2 regions of the Xanthomonas sp. NCPPB 3174 genome follow, and region 2 is predicted to be linked to the other one. Evidence: predicted binding sites of a transcription regulator. Region 2 holds the regulator's gene; the other holds the start of a gene.
The links. Region 2 encodes FliA, which starts transcription of late flagellar genes. Its sites were predicted from a motif close to TAAAGTTTNNCNNNCNNNGGCCGATAA; they were not measured.
Positions count from the first base shown of each region.

Region 1: AC1PK7_RS00650 (methyl-accepting chemotaxis protein) is a predicted target of FliA. The motif match lies at 2,076-2,102, and genes of this name have one in related genera.

Region 1 is NZ_CM161517.1:141,538-148,821, forward strand. Features, by position in the region: gene AC1PK7_RS00650 (methyl-accepting chemotaxis protein) at 1-1,957, opposite strand, end outside; gene AC1PK7_RS00655 (YdeI/OmpD-associated family protein) at 2,293-2,838, shown strand; gene AC1PK7_RS00660 (MFS transporter) at 2,935-4,284, shown strand; gene folE (GTP cyclohydrolase I FolE) at 4,454-5,053, shown strand; gene AC1PK7_RS00670 (DUF3375 domain-containing protein) at 5,086-6,555, shown strand; gene AC1PK7_RS00675 (DUF4194 domain-containing protein) at 6,542-7,222, shown strand.
Region 2 is NZ_CM161517.1:2,544,067-2,551,350, reverse strand. Features, by position in the region: gene AC1PK7_RS11380 (ParA family protein) at 1-155, opposite strand, end outside; gene motD (flagellar motor protein MotD) at 155-1,102, opposite strand; gene AC1PK7_RS11370 (flagellar motor protein) at 1,110-1,850, opposite strand; gene AC1PK7_RS11365 (chemotaxis protein CheA) at 2,274-4,028, opposite strand; gene AC1PK7_RS11360 (protein phosphatase CheZ) at 4,033-4,644, opposite strand; gene cheY (chemotaxis response regulator CheY) at 4,645-5,037, opposite strand; gene AC1PK7_RS11350 (RNA polymerase sigma factor FliA) at 5,057-5,806, opposite strand; gene AC1PK7_RS11345 (MinD/ParA family ATP-binding protein) at 5,803-6,687, opposite strand; gene flhF (flagellar biosynthesis GTPase FlhF) at 6,674-7,284, opposite strand, start outside.

The DNA.
Region 1 (7,284 bases), 2.4 Mb from region 2:
GGGCGATGCCGTTGGCCTGCTCGTGCGAGGCGGCGGAGATCTGGCCCATCAGGTCGGTGACGTGCTGCACGCTGGCCACCACCTGGTCCATGGTGGCGCCGGCCTGATGCACCAGCGTGGCGCCGTGGGCCACGCGCTGCACCGAGTCGTCGATCAGGGTCTTGATCTCCTTGGCCGCGCCGGCCGAACGGTGCGCGAGCGTGCCGACCTCCGCGGCCACCACCGCGAAGCCCTTGCCCTGCTCGCCGGCGCGGGCGGCTTCCACCGCGGCGTTGAGGGCTAGGATGTTGGTCTGGAAGGCGATGCCGTCGATCACCGCGATGATGTCGGCGATGCGCCGGGAGGCGGCCTGGATGCCGTCCATGGTCGCCACCACCTGGCCGACCACGTCGCGCCCTTCGCTGGCCACGCCGGCCGCGCCCAGCGCCAGCTGGTTGGCGCGCTGGGCGTGCTCGGCGTTCTGCTTCACCGTGGAGGTCAGTTCTTCCATCGAAGCGGCGGTTTCTTCCAGGCTGGCCGCCTGCTGCTCGCTGCGCTTGGCCAGTTCCTGGTTGCCGCTGGCGATGTCCTCGGCGGCGAAGCCGATGCTGTTGGTGGTGCGCTGGATGTGCGCGACGATGTCGGTGAGGCGGTGCACGGTGCTGTTGGCATCGTCGCGCATGGCCGCGAACACGCCATGGAAGTTGCCGCGCATGCGCACCGTGAGGTCGCCGTCGGCGATGCAGCGCAGCAGTGCCGAGAACTTGGCCAGGTTGGCGTCGGCGGTGGCCATCATGGTGTCGAGGTTCTCGACCATGGTGCGGAAGGCGTGCTCGAACTGTTCCGGCTGGCCGCGGTGGGCGAAGTTGCCGGCGCAGGCGGCTTCGGCCAGGGTGTGGATCTGCACGTTGATCGCGTGCAGGTTCTGCTTGACCTGCCGCATCGCCGCGGTGATCGCGGCCTTCTCGCCGGGATACTGGGCGATGTCCTGGCTGAGGTCGCCGATGGCGTAGCGGCCCATCACCTCGGTCATGCGCAACTGGGTCTGCACGTGCGCATCGACCAGCGCATTGGTGTCGGCGACCATGCGCCCGTACTCGCCGGGGAAGCGCTGCACGTCCATGCGGTAGCTGATGGCGCCGGCGTCGTGGCGCGCGGCCATCTCGCGTTGCGCGGAAATCACCTCGTGCAGGCGCCGCTGCATCTGCTGCATGGCGCGCAGCAACTGCCCGGCCTCGTCGTGGGTGGTGGCGGTGTCCGGGCTGCTCAGGTCGCCGGCACCGATGCGCTCGGCCAGGCCCAGCGCCTGCCGCAGTGGGCGGACCACGCGGCGGGTGAGCAGCAGGGCGATCAGCGTGCCCAGCAGCAGCGCCAGCACGGTGCAGCCGACCATCAGCAACGCGAAGCCGCGCGCGGTGGCCATCGCCTCCTTGGCGGCCTGGCGGTTCTTGGCTTCCTGCAGGTCGATGAAGGCGTTGATGCTGGCCAGCCAGTCGACGAAGGCCGGGCGCGCCTGCTGCAGCAGCAGCGCCTGCGCCTGCACGGTGTCGCCGGCATCGCGCAACTGTCGCACCTGCGCGATCAGCGGCATGGTGCGCGCCTCGATGCCCTGGATGCGCTGCAGGATCGCTTTTTCCTGGGCGTCGGTAGAGGCGGCGAGCAGGGCGTCGAGCGGCTGCGCGGCGCGCGCGTAGTCGCCGGCCAGCTTGTCGATGGTCTGCTCGGTCGCCCGGCGGCTGGCCGCATCGTCCAGCAGCACCACGTCGCGCAGGGCGATGGCGCGGTCGTGCACGCTGCCCCGGAAGTTGATCGCGTAGCGCTGCTTGACGCTGTTGACCTCGTTGATCGCGGTGAGCCGCCGGTCGATGCTGTGCACGCGCTGGATGCCGACCACGGTGAGCAGGACCATCAGCACGATGATGGTGAGGAAGCCGAGCGCGAGGCGCTGGCCGATGCGCAGATGCGAAAGGACGTGCATGGGATCGGGGGAGTGGGGGAAGGAAGAGGGATCGACGGTGGGTGACGGCGGACGGGCAGGCAGGTTGCCTGCGCCCGCGTGACGCGCGCATGGCGCTGGTCCCGGGGCCGGCGCATGAATAGCGGCGATGCCGGGTCGAACTGAAGGGATGGGGCCTGGGTGTCCGCGGCGCGGTGCGGGGAACGTGACGCTGTGCCTGTCTGCGGCGCCGACGGTGGCGGCCCGCGTCGGGCAGGGCGCTGCGTTTGCTGCCCGGCAGGACCGGGGTCGCGCCGCGCCACCGCCGCGCGCAGGTGCAGCATGGCCAGGCCCATGCCCGGTGCTATGGTCCGCGCATGACCGGCACTCCCGACCCGATCCGCTTCCAGGCGACCTTGCTGCGTCCGGCCGCACCGCCCGACGCGACCTGGTATTTCCTGCGGTTGCCCGCGGCGGCCAGCGCGGCCCTGCCGACGCGCGGCCTGGCCAGCGTGGAGGGCCTGTTCGCCGGGCATCCGTTCCAGGCCACGTTGCAGCCGGATGGGCACGGTGGTCACTGGTTGCGGGTGGAGGCGCCATTGCGCGCGGCCGTGGCAGCCGAGGTCGGCACCACGGTGGCCCTGGAGATCGCGCCGGTGGCGGTGGAGCCGGAACCGGCGGTGCCCGACGATCTGGCGCTCGCGCTGGCCGCGCATCCGTCCGCGCGCGCGGCCTGGGACACGCTGACCACGGTGGCGCGCCGCGACTGGATCTTCTGGATCGGCGCGGGCAAGCAGGCGCAGACGCGGGTCAAGCGCATCGCCAGCACCTGCGACATGCTCGTTGCGGGCAAGCGGCGGGTCTGCTGCTTCGACCGCTCGGGCATGTACAGCAAGGCCTTCGCCGCGCCGCAGGCGCAATGAGGGCATGGCGCGCACGCCTGGCGTGGCCGCCGTCGCGACAGGATCCTCGCACGCGCCTGTCTACACTTCCGCACGTCCATCCATGAGGCCCACCGCATGAGTGCACCCACCTCTTCGTCCGCCGCCGCCGCACCGGGCAGCCTGCGCCGTTCGGTGTCCAACACGCTCAAGGGCTCGGCCGGCAACCTGGTGGAGTGGTACGACGTCTACGTCTACTCGGTGTTCGCCACCTACTTCGAGTCGCAGTTCTTCTCCAAGGAGGACAAGAACGCCACGTTGTACGTGTGGGCGATCTTCGCGGTGACCTTCCTGATGCGCCCGATCGGCGCGTGGTACTTCGGCCGCTTCGCCGACCGCTACGGCCGCCGCCTGGCGCTGACGGTGTCGGTGTCGGTGATGGCGGCCTGCTCGTTCCTGATCGCGGTGACGCCCACCGTCGCCAGCATCGGTGGCGCTGCGGCAGTGGTGCTGCTGCTGGCGCGCCTGCTGCAGGGTTTCGCCACCGGCGGCGAGTACGGCACCAGCGCCACCTACATGTCCGAGGCGGCGATCCCGGGGCGGCGCGGCTTCCTGTCCTCCTTCCACTACGTCACCCTGGTCGGCGGCCATGTGCTGGCGCAGGCGGTGCTGTTCGGGATGCTGCACTTCTTCGACAAGGGCCAGATTTCCGAATGGGGCTGGCGCGTGGCGTTCGGCCTGGGCGGCATCGGCGCGCTGGTGGTGTTCTGGCTGCGGCGCACGATGGACGAGTCGCTGACCTCCGAGTCCATCGCCGCGGCCAAGCAGGGCAAGGACAGGTCCTCCGGCTCGCTGCGCGAGCTGTTCGTGCACCAGTGGCGCCCGCTGCTGCTGTGCTTCCTGATCACCGCCGGCGGCACGGTGGCGTTCTATACCTACTCGGTGACCGGGCCGAAGATGATCCAGACCGCCTTCGCCGGCGACGACGTCATGGCCGGCACCATCATCAACCTGGCCGCGCTGATCGTGCTGATGCTGATGCAGCCGGTGGGCGGCTGGCTGTCGGACATCATCGGGCGCAAGACCCTGCTGGTGTTCTTCGGCATCGGCGGCGTGCTCTACACCTGGTTCCTGGTGCTGGAGCTGCCCAGGCAGAGCGACTGGCTGAGCGCCTTCGCCATCCTCACCGCCGGCTTCGTCATCCTCACCGGCTATACCTCGATCAACGCGGTGGTGAAGGCCGAACTGTTCCCCACCCACATCCGCGCGCTGGGCGTGGGCCTGGGCTATGCGCTGGCCAATTCGGCCTTCGGCGGCACCGCGCCGCTGCTGTACCAGGCCTCGCTGAAGACCGGCCACGTCACCACCTTCGTCTGGTACGCCACGGCGGTGATCGCGGTGTCGCTGCTGGTGTACATGTTCTTCCTGACCAACAAGGGGTCCAACTGGCTGGACCACGAGGGCGAGATGCACGCGCGCCGGCGCTGACCGGCGCGGGGGTGGCCAGGGCGGTGCACGCGTCGCCCGCGCGCGGCGCAGGCGGACGCTGAACGGCGCACCCGGTATCGGCCGGGTCGCCCCGCTGTGCAGGTGCCGCGCATGCGGCGGCTGCCAGGCGACTCGGGTACCATGCAGCCCCCTCACGGGCGTTCCCCCCATGGCCGATCCAGACAACAACTCCACTTCCCCGGTGACCCAGGCGCAGGCCGAAGACGCGGTGCGCACCCTGCTGCGCTGGGCCGGCGAGGACCCGACCCGCGAGGGCCTGCTGGACACCCCGCGACGCGTGGCCGAGGCCTATGGCGACTGGTTCAGCGGTTACCGCGCCGATCCGCGCGAGTACCTGCTGCGCACCTTCGAGGAAGTGGCCGGCTACGACGAGTTGATCGTGCTGCGCGACATCGAGTACGAAAGCCACTGCGAACACCACATGGCGCCGATCATCGGCAAGGTCCACGTCGGCTACCTGCCGCGCGGCAAGGTGGTGGGCATCAGCAAGCTGGCGCGCGTGGTCGAGGCCTATGCGCGGCGCTTCCAGGTGCAGGAGAAGATGACCGCGCAGATCGCCCAGTGCATCCAGGACGTGCTGCAGCCGCTGGGCGTGGGCGTGGTGGTGGAAGGCGCGCACGAGTGCATGACCACCCGCGGCATCCACAAGCGCGGCGTCAGCATGGTCACCTCGAAGATGCTCGGCACCTTCCGCGAGGACGCGCGCACCCGCGCCGAGTTCCTGCGCTTCATCGAGCGGGCGCGCTGAGTCTTGCGGATGCGGTGGCGGTCGGTTCCTGCATGAAGCCGCATGTCCGGATCGCCGGCTATCGCCAGTTGCGCGAACAGCCGTTGTGGAAGCTGCTCGCCGCCGACCATGCCCCGGAGCTGATCGGCCTGCTGCAGACCCTGCTGGGCGACGCCCAGCGGCGGCTGCCGGCCGATGTGCTGCACGAACGCCTGCAGCGCCAGCTCGATGCGCTGAAGGACGACCAGCTGTCGCGCGAACTGCCGCGCACCGCGCAGGCCTACGTGGCGCACTGGCTGGCGCAGGGCTGGCTGGAGCGGCGCCTGCCCGAAGGCGATGCGCAGGAAGAGTACGAACTGTCGCGGCAGGCGGCGCAGGCGATCCGCTTCATCGCCGGCGTGCGCGACAGCGCCAGCGTGGCCACCGAGAGCCGACTGTCGCTGGTGATCCAGCAGCTGGTGCAACTGGCCGGGCAGACCGAGACCGATCCGGACGCGCGCCTGGCCGCGCTGCGCGCCGAGCGCGAGCGCCTGGACGCGGAGATCGAGCGCGTGGCCGCCGGCAAGCTGGCTGCGCTGGACGGCAAGCGCGCGCTGGAACGCACCCGCGACATCATCCGCCTGTCCGACGACCTGACCGAGGACTTTCGCCGCGTCCGCGACGATTTCGAGCGGCTCAACCGCGAGTTCCGCGAGCGCATCATCGACGACGAGGGCGCGCGCGGCGACGTACTGGAAAAGCTGTTCGCCGGCATCGACGTGATCGGCGAGAGCGAGGCCGGGCGCAGTTTCCAGGCGTTCTGGAGCCTGCTCAACGATGCCGAGCAGAGCGTGCAGCTGGATGCGGCGCTGGAGGCGCTGCTGGCGCGTGGGTTCGCCCGCCGCCTGGACCGCTACGAGCGCGCCTTCCTGCGCGGGCTCACCGGCACGCTGCTCGAACGCGGCGGCCAGGTGCACGAGGTGATGCAGCATTTCGCGCGGAGCCTGCGCGGGTTCGTGCAGAGCCGCGGTTACCTGGAGCAGCGCCGGCTCAACCAGTTGCTGAAGCAGGCGCAGGGCGAGGCGCTGCAGTTGCGCGATCACCTGCATGCCACCGCCGCCACCGGCTACGTGCTGCCGCTGAGCAGCGCGCGGCTGCGCTCGCTGTCGCAGTGGCGCCTGCACGATCCGCGCAGCCAGCAGGTGGACGGGCGGGTGCAGGCGGCCGAGGCGGCGACGATCTCGCTGGACAGCGTCGGCGACCTGGTGGCGCAATCGGAGATCGACCTGCGCGGCCTGCGCAACGACCTGCACGATCTGCTCGGCCGGCAGCCGCAACTGAGCATCGGCGAGGCGCTGCGGCAGCGCCCGGCGGCACAGGGCCTGGGCAGCGTGATCGGCTACCTGGCGCTGGGTACCCGCCACGGCGTGGTCGTCGACGGCGAATGGGAAGCGGTGCAATGGGAGGGCGGCGACGGCCAGGTCCGGCGCGCACGCATCCCGCTGGTGTGGTTCACCAAGGAAAAACGCAATGAGCTGGTCTGACGAATTCCACGGCCACGACGCCGATGCCGGCGATGTCGCCGCCACTTCCGCTGCGGCCGATGGCGGCACCGCGCTGTTCGCCGGCGACAGCGGCAGCCTGCCGCTGGAGGCGCGGCGCGCGCTGTGCCAGTTGCTGTCCGGCCCCAGCGTCGATGCCTACCGGCACGGCCCGCTGTGGCCGGCGCTGCTGCGCCACGAGGCGGCGATCCGCCGCGTGCTGAGCGAGCTGTTCCTGGAACTGGTACTGGACCGCGACGGCGGCGTGGCGTTCGCGCGCCAGGCCGACACGGGCGAACTGGAGACCCCGGCGCTGCTGCGCACGGCGCCGCTGACCTTCATCGAGTCGGTGCTGCTGCTGTTCCTGCGCCAGCAACTGGCCGAGGCCGACACCCGCGGCGAGCGCGCGGTGGTCGACGAGGCGCAGTTGCTGGAAGTGCTGTCGGTGTACGAGAAGAACGTCTCCACCGATCGCGCCGGTTTCGCGCGGCGGGTGCTGGCGGCGATCGCCAAGATGCGCGACAACCACCTGCTGTCCAAGCTGCGCGGCAGCGAGGACCGCTACGAAGTCTCGCCGGCGCTGAAGCTGCTGTTCTCGGCCGAAGACGTGCAGGCGCTGGCGACGGCCTACCGCGGCCTGCGTGAGGGCGCGGCCGAGGCGGCGCCGTGAGTGGCGTGCACGGCTAGCGGCCGTACCTGCGCCTGCCGGCCGCTGCGCGCCGGCCCTGCGGT
Region 2 (7,284 bases):
TGCGGCACGTCGAAGGCCCGGGTCAGCGAGGCGTGCGGATCGAGATCGAGCATCAGCACGCGGTGCCCGAGCATGGCCAGCCCACGGCCCAGGGCCAGCGTGGTGGTGGTCTTGCCCACGCCACCTTTCTGGTTGGCGATCGCCCAGATGCGCATCAGTTGACTCCTTCAATGGCAGGTACTGCGCGGGACCCAACGGCGCTGCCGGGGGCCGCCGCGGCGGGGGGTGTCGGGGTGGCCGGCGCGGCGCCGGCGCTGAGACGGTCGGGGGCCGACGGCGTCGGATCGTTGCCGTCGCCGGAATCGGCCAGGATCACCAGCACCACGCGGCGGTTGGCGTTGCGGCCGGCCGGGGTGTCGTTGCTGGCGCGCGGGCGGAACTGGCCGTAGCCGATCATCGACAGCCGCGAGGGTTGCAGGCCCTGGTCGGCGAACAGGTGGACCACGCTGGCCGCGCGCGCCGCCGACAGTTCCCAGTTCGACGGGAACTGCAGGGTGGCGATCGGGGTGTTGTCGGTATAGCCCTCCACGCGCACCCCGTTGGGCACGCCGGACAGCACCTGCGCCAGTTCTGCCAGGGTGGCGCGTGCGCTCTGGTCGAGCGCGGCCGAGCCGGAGCCGAACAGGATGTCGCTGTTGATCTCCACTTCGATCCACAGCCCGGCGCGGCGCACGGTGATCAGCTTCTTCTGGATCAGCGGCGCCAGCGCGGCGCCGAGGCGGTCGGCGATGCTGTCGAGCTGGCGTTGCGCGCGGCGCAGCTGCTGCGCGTCGCGCAGGTCGTCGCCGCGCTGCGCGGTGCCGGAGGGCAGGCGATTGGGATCGGGCAGGGTCAGCGCCGGGCTGGACTTGATCGGGGTCGGCCGCTCGCCGCCCTGGCCCTGCAGCGCGTGGTCGCCGACCTGCACCGGGCGCAGGGTCGTCGGGGTGCCGCCGAACGCCGCGCTCATCGCATCGGCCATGACCCGGTACTTGGCTTCGTTGATCGTGGACAGCGCGTACATCACCACGAAGAAGGCGAGCAGCAACGTCATCAGGTCGGCATAGGGGATGGCCCATGCCTCGTGGTTGGCGTGCTCGTCGTGGGAGTGCTTGCGGGCCATTGGCAACTCAATGCAAGAATCCGGCCAGTTTCGATTCGATGTTGCGCGGGTTCTCGCCCTGGGCGATGGCGATCAACCCTTCGATGATCATTTCGCGCTCGCCGCAGCTGTGCTTGATCACGCTCTTGAGCTTGGCGGCCATCGGCAGGAACAGCAGGTTGGCCGAGGCGATGCCGTAGATGGTGGCGGTGAACGCGGCGGCGATGCCGTGGCCGAGCTTGCTCGGGTCGGCCAGGTTCTTCATCACCGCGATCAGCCCCAGCACCGCGCCGATGATGCCCAGGGTCGGCGCGTAGATGCCCATGCCCTCGAACACCTTGGCCGCGGCCAGGTCGCAATGTTCCTGGCCTTCCAGGTCGATCTCCAGCATGTGCCGGATGGCTTCCGGCTCCACGCCGTCCACCAGCATCTGCAGGCCCTTGCGCACGAACGGATCCTGCTGCTGCGGCACCTGGTTCTCCAGCCCGAGCAGGCCCTGGCGGCGGGCGATGTTGCTCCATTCCACGATCTGCTTGAGCAGCGCCTGGCGGTCGCTCGGCGGCGGCCACAGGATCCACTTGGCGATCTGGAACGCACGGCGGAACACCGACGGCGGGGTGTGCACCAGGATCGCGGCGACGGTGCCGACGATCACGATCACGAACGCAGCGGGCGACCACAGCGCCGAAATGCCGGCGCCCTTGAGGATGCTGCCGCCGATGAGCGACAGAATCGCCAACAGCAGGCCGATGAGACTGAGCTTGTCCATGCAGGAGGTATCGGCCAGGGGGCGGGGGACTTGATGGGGCGGGATTCGGGAATCGGGATTTGGGATTGGCAAGAGCGCGAGTGCGTAGGGTTGTCGGTACGTCGTAGGAGCGGCTTCAGCCGCGACGCGCTGACTTGGCGCGTTGCCTATGCACGATCGTTCGGATCGTGTCGGCAGGGAGCCGAGCGCCGGGCGTTATCGCCAAACACCGATTCCGGCTTCACCGCGTCGCGGCTGAAGCCGCTCCTACAGAGGAAAAGGAGGTGCATCGGGAGCCGCTGTTTCGATTCCCGAATCCCGAATCCCGAATCCCAGCCTCACCGCGTCGCGGCTGAAGCCGCTCCTACGGCGGAATCAGGGAAAACGAGGCGCCAGGGAAGCCACCGGTGCGAATCCCCACTCCCGAATCCCCAATCCCGGCCCTCAAGCCTTCAAGCCATCCACATCCAGGATCAGCGCCAGGCGGCCGTCGCCGATGAGGGTGGCGCCGGCGTAGCCGGGCAGGCCGCGCAGGGAGCGCGGCAGCGGCTTGATCACCACTTCCTCGCGGCCGCGGACCTGGTCCACGACCAGGCCCATGCGCGATTCGCCGGCCTGCAGCACCACCACGGTGAGCAGCGGCAGTTGCGGGGCGTCGATGTTGAGCCACTGGCGCAGGTCCACCAGCGGCAGGGTGTGCGATTGCCGGTCGAGCACGGCGCGGCCGTCGAACCAGCCCAGCGAGCGGCGCGGGGCGTGCAGCACTTCCACCACGCGCGCCAGCGGCAGCGCATAGACGGTGTCGCCGGCCTGCACCAGCAGGGTCGGCAGGATCGCCAGGGTCAGCGGCACGCGGATCAGGAAGCGGCTGCCGCGGCCCAGTTCCGACTGGATCTGGATCTGCCCGCTGAGCTCGCGGATGCGCGACTGCACCACGTCCATGCCGACGCCGCGGCCGGAGATGTCGGTGACCTCGGACTTGGTCGAGAAGCCGGGCAGGAACACCAGGTGCAGGCATTCCTCGGTGGTCAGGCGGGCGGCGGCCTCGGGATCGATCAGGCCCTTCTCGCGGGCCTTGGCGCGCAGTCGTTCCGGGTCGATGCCGGCGCCGTCGTCCTGCACCTCGATGCTGACGTAGTCGCCTTCCTGCTGCGCCGACAGGCGCACGTGGCCGCCGCGCGGCTTGCCGGTGGCTTCGCGCAGCGCCGGCGCCTCGATGCCGTGGTCGATCGCGTTGCGCACCAGGTGCACCAGCGGATCGGCCAGCGCCTCGACCAGGTTGCGGTCCAGTTCGGTGTCGGCGCCGATCAGCTCCAGTTCCACTTCCTTGTTGAGCGAGCGGGCAACGTCGCGCGCCACCTTGGGGAAGCGCGAGAACACCTTGCCGACCGGCTGCATGCGCGTGCGCATCACCGCCGACTGCAGGCGCGCGGTGGCGATGTCCAGGCTGCTGACCGCGCGGTCCAGTTCCTCGTCGCGCAGGCGCACGCGCAGGGTCTTGAGGCGGTTGCGCGAGAGCACCAGTTCGCCGATCAGGTTGACGATCGCGTCCAGGCGCTTGGTGTCCACGCGCACGGTGTGCTCGGGCTCGGCGGCCTTGGCCGGGGCGGCTGCGGCCTTGGGCGCGGCGCTGGGCGCACGCGGCGCCGGCTGCAGCGCCTGCGGCGTGGCCGCCGGCGGCGCATCGCCGTGCAACTGGTCCAGCAGCGCCTCGAATTCGTCGTCGCTGATCAGGTCGGCATCGCCCGCGGCGGCCGCGGGCGCCTTGGCGGCGGGTGCCGGCGCGGCGCTCTTGGCCGGCGCCGGCGCCGGCGCGGCGTCGCCGTGCGCGTCGAACTGCGCGATCAGCTCCGCCGGCGCGCGCGGCGGCTCCTGGCCGCTGCCGAAGGCGTCCAGCATCGACTGCAGGTAGTCCAGCGACTGCTGCGCGGCGTCGAAGTGCCGCGCCTGCAGGGTGGCCTGGCCGGCGCGGGCCATGCCCAGGGTTTCCTCCGCGGCGTGGCACAGCTCGACCATGGCGTTGATCGCCAGGAAGCCGGCGCCGCCCTTGAGCGTGTGGAAACCGCGGAACACGGCGTTGAGCTGGCCGCTGTCCTCGGGCGCCTGCTCCAGCGACACCAACTGCTCGCCGAGCCGGTCCAGGATTTCCTGGGCCTCGATGATGAAGTCGGCAGCGATGTCGTCGGGTACGGCGCTCATGGCATTACAGTCCCAATCCGGACAGCAGGTCGTCGGCGTCGTGCTGCGACACGCCGTGGCGGTCCAGGCCGGGCAGGGCCGGGCCGGCCAGGCTGCCGTCGGCCTTCTTGTTTTCTTCCTTCGGCGGCAGACCCAGCGCGCCGAAGCCTTCGTGCACGCGGCGTACGATGCCGGCGACGCGGCGGATGATCTGCCCGGTCAGGTCCTGGAAGCTCTGCGCCAGGGCCATTTCGGTGAGGTTGTGGCGGATCTTGTCGAGGATCTCGCTCTGGTCGCCGCTGAGGCCGCCGGCGGCGAGCTGGTCGGCCAGCGCACGGCATTCCTCGGCCAGGTCCAGGGTGCGGTGGCTGGCCTGTTCGGTCATCTCCACCACGTGGTCCAGGCGCGAGCAGGCGTCGTCCAGCTCGCCGGCTTCGCTGGGCACCACCGGCAGTTCGCCGAGCGCCTGCCCCAGATCGCGCGCGAGCCGGCTAAGGCCCTGCATCATCGGCCGCGTGCGCCAGGCGGCGAGGGTGTCGATCTCCCTGCGCCAGCCGGCCTCGTCGCCATTTTCCAGCGCGTCCAGCGCGCCTTGCAGGCGTTCGATCAGGGCGGTACGTTCGGCGGTGGCTTCCATTTAGGCGGTCGCTCCCAGGCGTTCGAAGATCTTGCCCAGCTTCTCCTGCAGCGTCTGCGCGGTGAACGGCTTGATGATGTAGCCGTTCACGCCGCACTGCGCGGCCTCGATGATCTGCTCGCGCTTGGCCTCGGCGGTGACCATCAGCACCGGCAGGTGCTTGAGCTTGTCGTCGGCGCGGATGTTGCGCAGCAGATCGATGCCGGTCATGCCCGGCATGTTCCAGTCGGTGACCACGAACTCGAACGGCGCCGAGCGCAGCGCGGCCAGGGCGCTGTTGCCGTCTTCGGCCTCGGCGGTATTGGTGAAGCCCAGATCGCCGAGCAGATTCTTGACGATGCGCCGCATCGTCGAGAAATCGTCCACGATCAAAATCCGCATGTTCTTGTTCACCACTGACTCCTAAGGGTTCCTATTCTTCGTCTTCCAGACCGGCATCGGCGACCTCGAACGCCTTCAGGCGTCCGCGCAACCGTACCGTGGCCTGGCCATGGATCTGACACACGCGCGACTCGCTGACCCCGAGCACCGCGCCGATTTCCTTGAGGTTCAATTCCTGCTCGTAGTACAGCGACAGCACCAACTGCTCGCGTTCGGGCAACTGCGCGATGGCCTTGCCCAGCTCGCGGCCGAATTCGCTGCGCTCGAGCATCTGCTGCGGATTGGGTCCGCCCTTGGCGATGGTATCCAGTTCGCCATGGTCCTCGATGCGCGACTCCAGGCTCAGCACCTGGCCGCGGGCGGCATCTTCCATCAAACGCAGGTATTCGGGAAGCGGCATGTCCATCGCCGCGGCCACTTCGTTGGCGGCGGCGGCGCGGCCGGTGCTCTGTTCGATCTTGCGGATCGCCGAGGCGGCGTCGCGGGCGCGGCGGTGCACCGAGCGCGGCACCCAGTCGCCACGGCGGATCTCGTCGATCATCGCGCCGCGGATGCGGATCGAGGCATAGGTCTCGAACGAGGCGCCCTGTTCGGCGTCGTAGCTGCGCGAGGCCTCGATCAGGCCGATCATGCCGGCCTGGATCAGATCGTCGATCTCGACGCTGGCCGGCAGCCGCGCCGCCAGGTGGTGGGCGATGCGCCGGACCAGGTCCGAGTGCTGGGTGATGTAGTCGTTGGCGCTGTTGCGTTGGACGGCGCGGTAGTGGGCGGCGGCGTTCATGCGGCCACCCCGCGCTGGATGATGCGTTCGACGAAGAACTCGACGTTGCCGCGCGGGGCGGTCGGCGCCTGCCAGCGCGCGGTGCGCCGGGCGATCTCGCTGATCGCCTGCGCCGACGGGCTGGACGGGTAGGCCTTGACCACCGGCTGCTGGCGCTGCACCGACAGGCGTAGCCAGTCGTCCTGCGGCACGCAGCCCAGGTAGTTCAGCGACACGTCGCCGAGGAACTTCTCGCAGACCCGGCTGAGCTTGTCGTACAGCAGGCGGCCTTCGTTGAGGTCGCGGACCATGTTGGCGACGATCTGCACCCGGTCCACGCCGCGCTCGCGCGAGAGGACCTTGATCAGGGCGTAGGCGTCGGTGATCGAGGCCGGCTCGTCGCAGACCACCACCACCGCGTCCTGCGCGGCCTGGCAGAAGGTCAGCACGCTGTCGGTGATGCCGGCGGCGGTGTCGACGATCATCACGTCCAGCTCGCGCTGCAACTCGGAGAACACGTTGACCAGGCCCACGTGCTGGGCCGGCGGCAACTCGGCCATGTAGCGGCGGCCGGAGGCGGCGGGCACCACCATCAGCCCGTTGGGCATGTCGATCAGCACCTCTTCCAGGGTGCAGCGCCCGGCGACCAGGTCGGCCACGGTGAACTTGGGGGTCAGCCCCAGCAGCACGTCGACGTTGGCCAGGCCCAGGTCGGCGTCCAGCAGCAGGGTGCGCTTGCCCATGTCGGCCAGCGCCATGGACAGGTTGACCGAGATGTTGGTCTTGCCCACGCCGCCCTTGCCGCCGGTCACGGCGATGGTGCGCACCGGACCCAGCGGTTCGCTGCGCGTCGCCGACAGGGGGAAGGCATTGGTCAGATTGACGTAGTCACGCGACGGCATGGGTCTGCTCCGGAGTACAGGGCTTATCGGCAGCGCGCCGCAAATCTTCAAGGCGCAATACCAGGCTGGCGGCGTTGGCGCGGTGCAGGTCGTCCGGCACACGCTGTCCATCGGTCACCCAGGTGATGGGGAGGCGGTGGTCCACGACCACCGACAAGGCACTGCCGAACCGCCCGGTTTCGTCCAACTTGGTCATGATGACCCCCTGTGGGTCGGCGCCGGCGAACCGGCGCACCACCTCGTCCAGGTCGGAGAAATGGGCGTTGGCGGGGAGTACCAGCAAGGATCGGACCACCCGCGAGGCGCGCAGCCAGTGCAGCTGGGCAGCCAGGGCGCGGTCGCGCTGGCCCATGCCGGCGGTGTCGATCAGCACCAGCTTGTAGTCGGCCAGGCGCTCCAGCAGCTGCTGCAGCGCGGCGTCGCTATCGGCCTCGTGCACGGCGATGCCGAGCTGGCGGCCGTAGCTGTGCAGTTGTTCGCGGCCGCCGACGCGGATGGTGTCGGTGGTGACCAGGGCCACGTCGCGGGCGGCATGGCGCTCCAGGAAGCGCGAGGCCAGCTTGGCGATGGTGGTGGTCTTGCCGGCGCCGGTGGGGC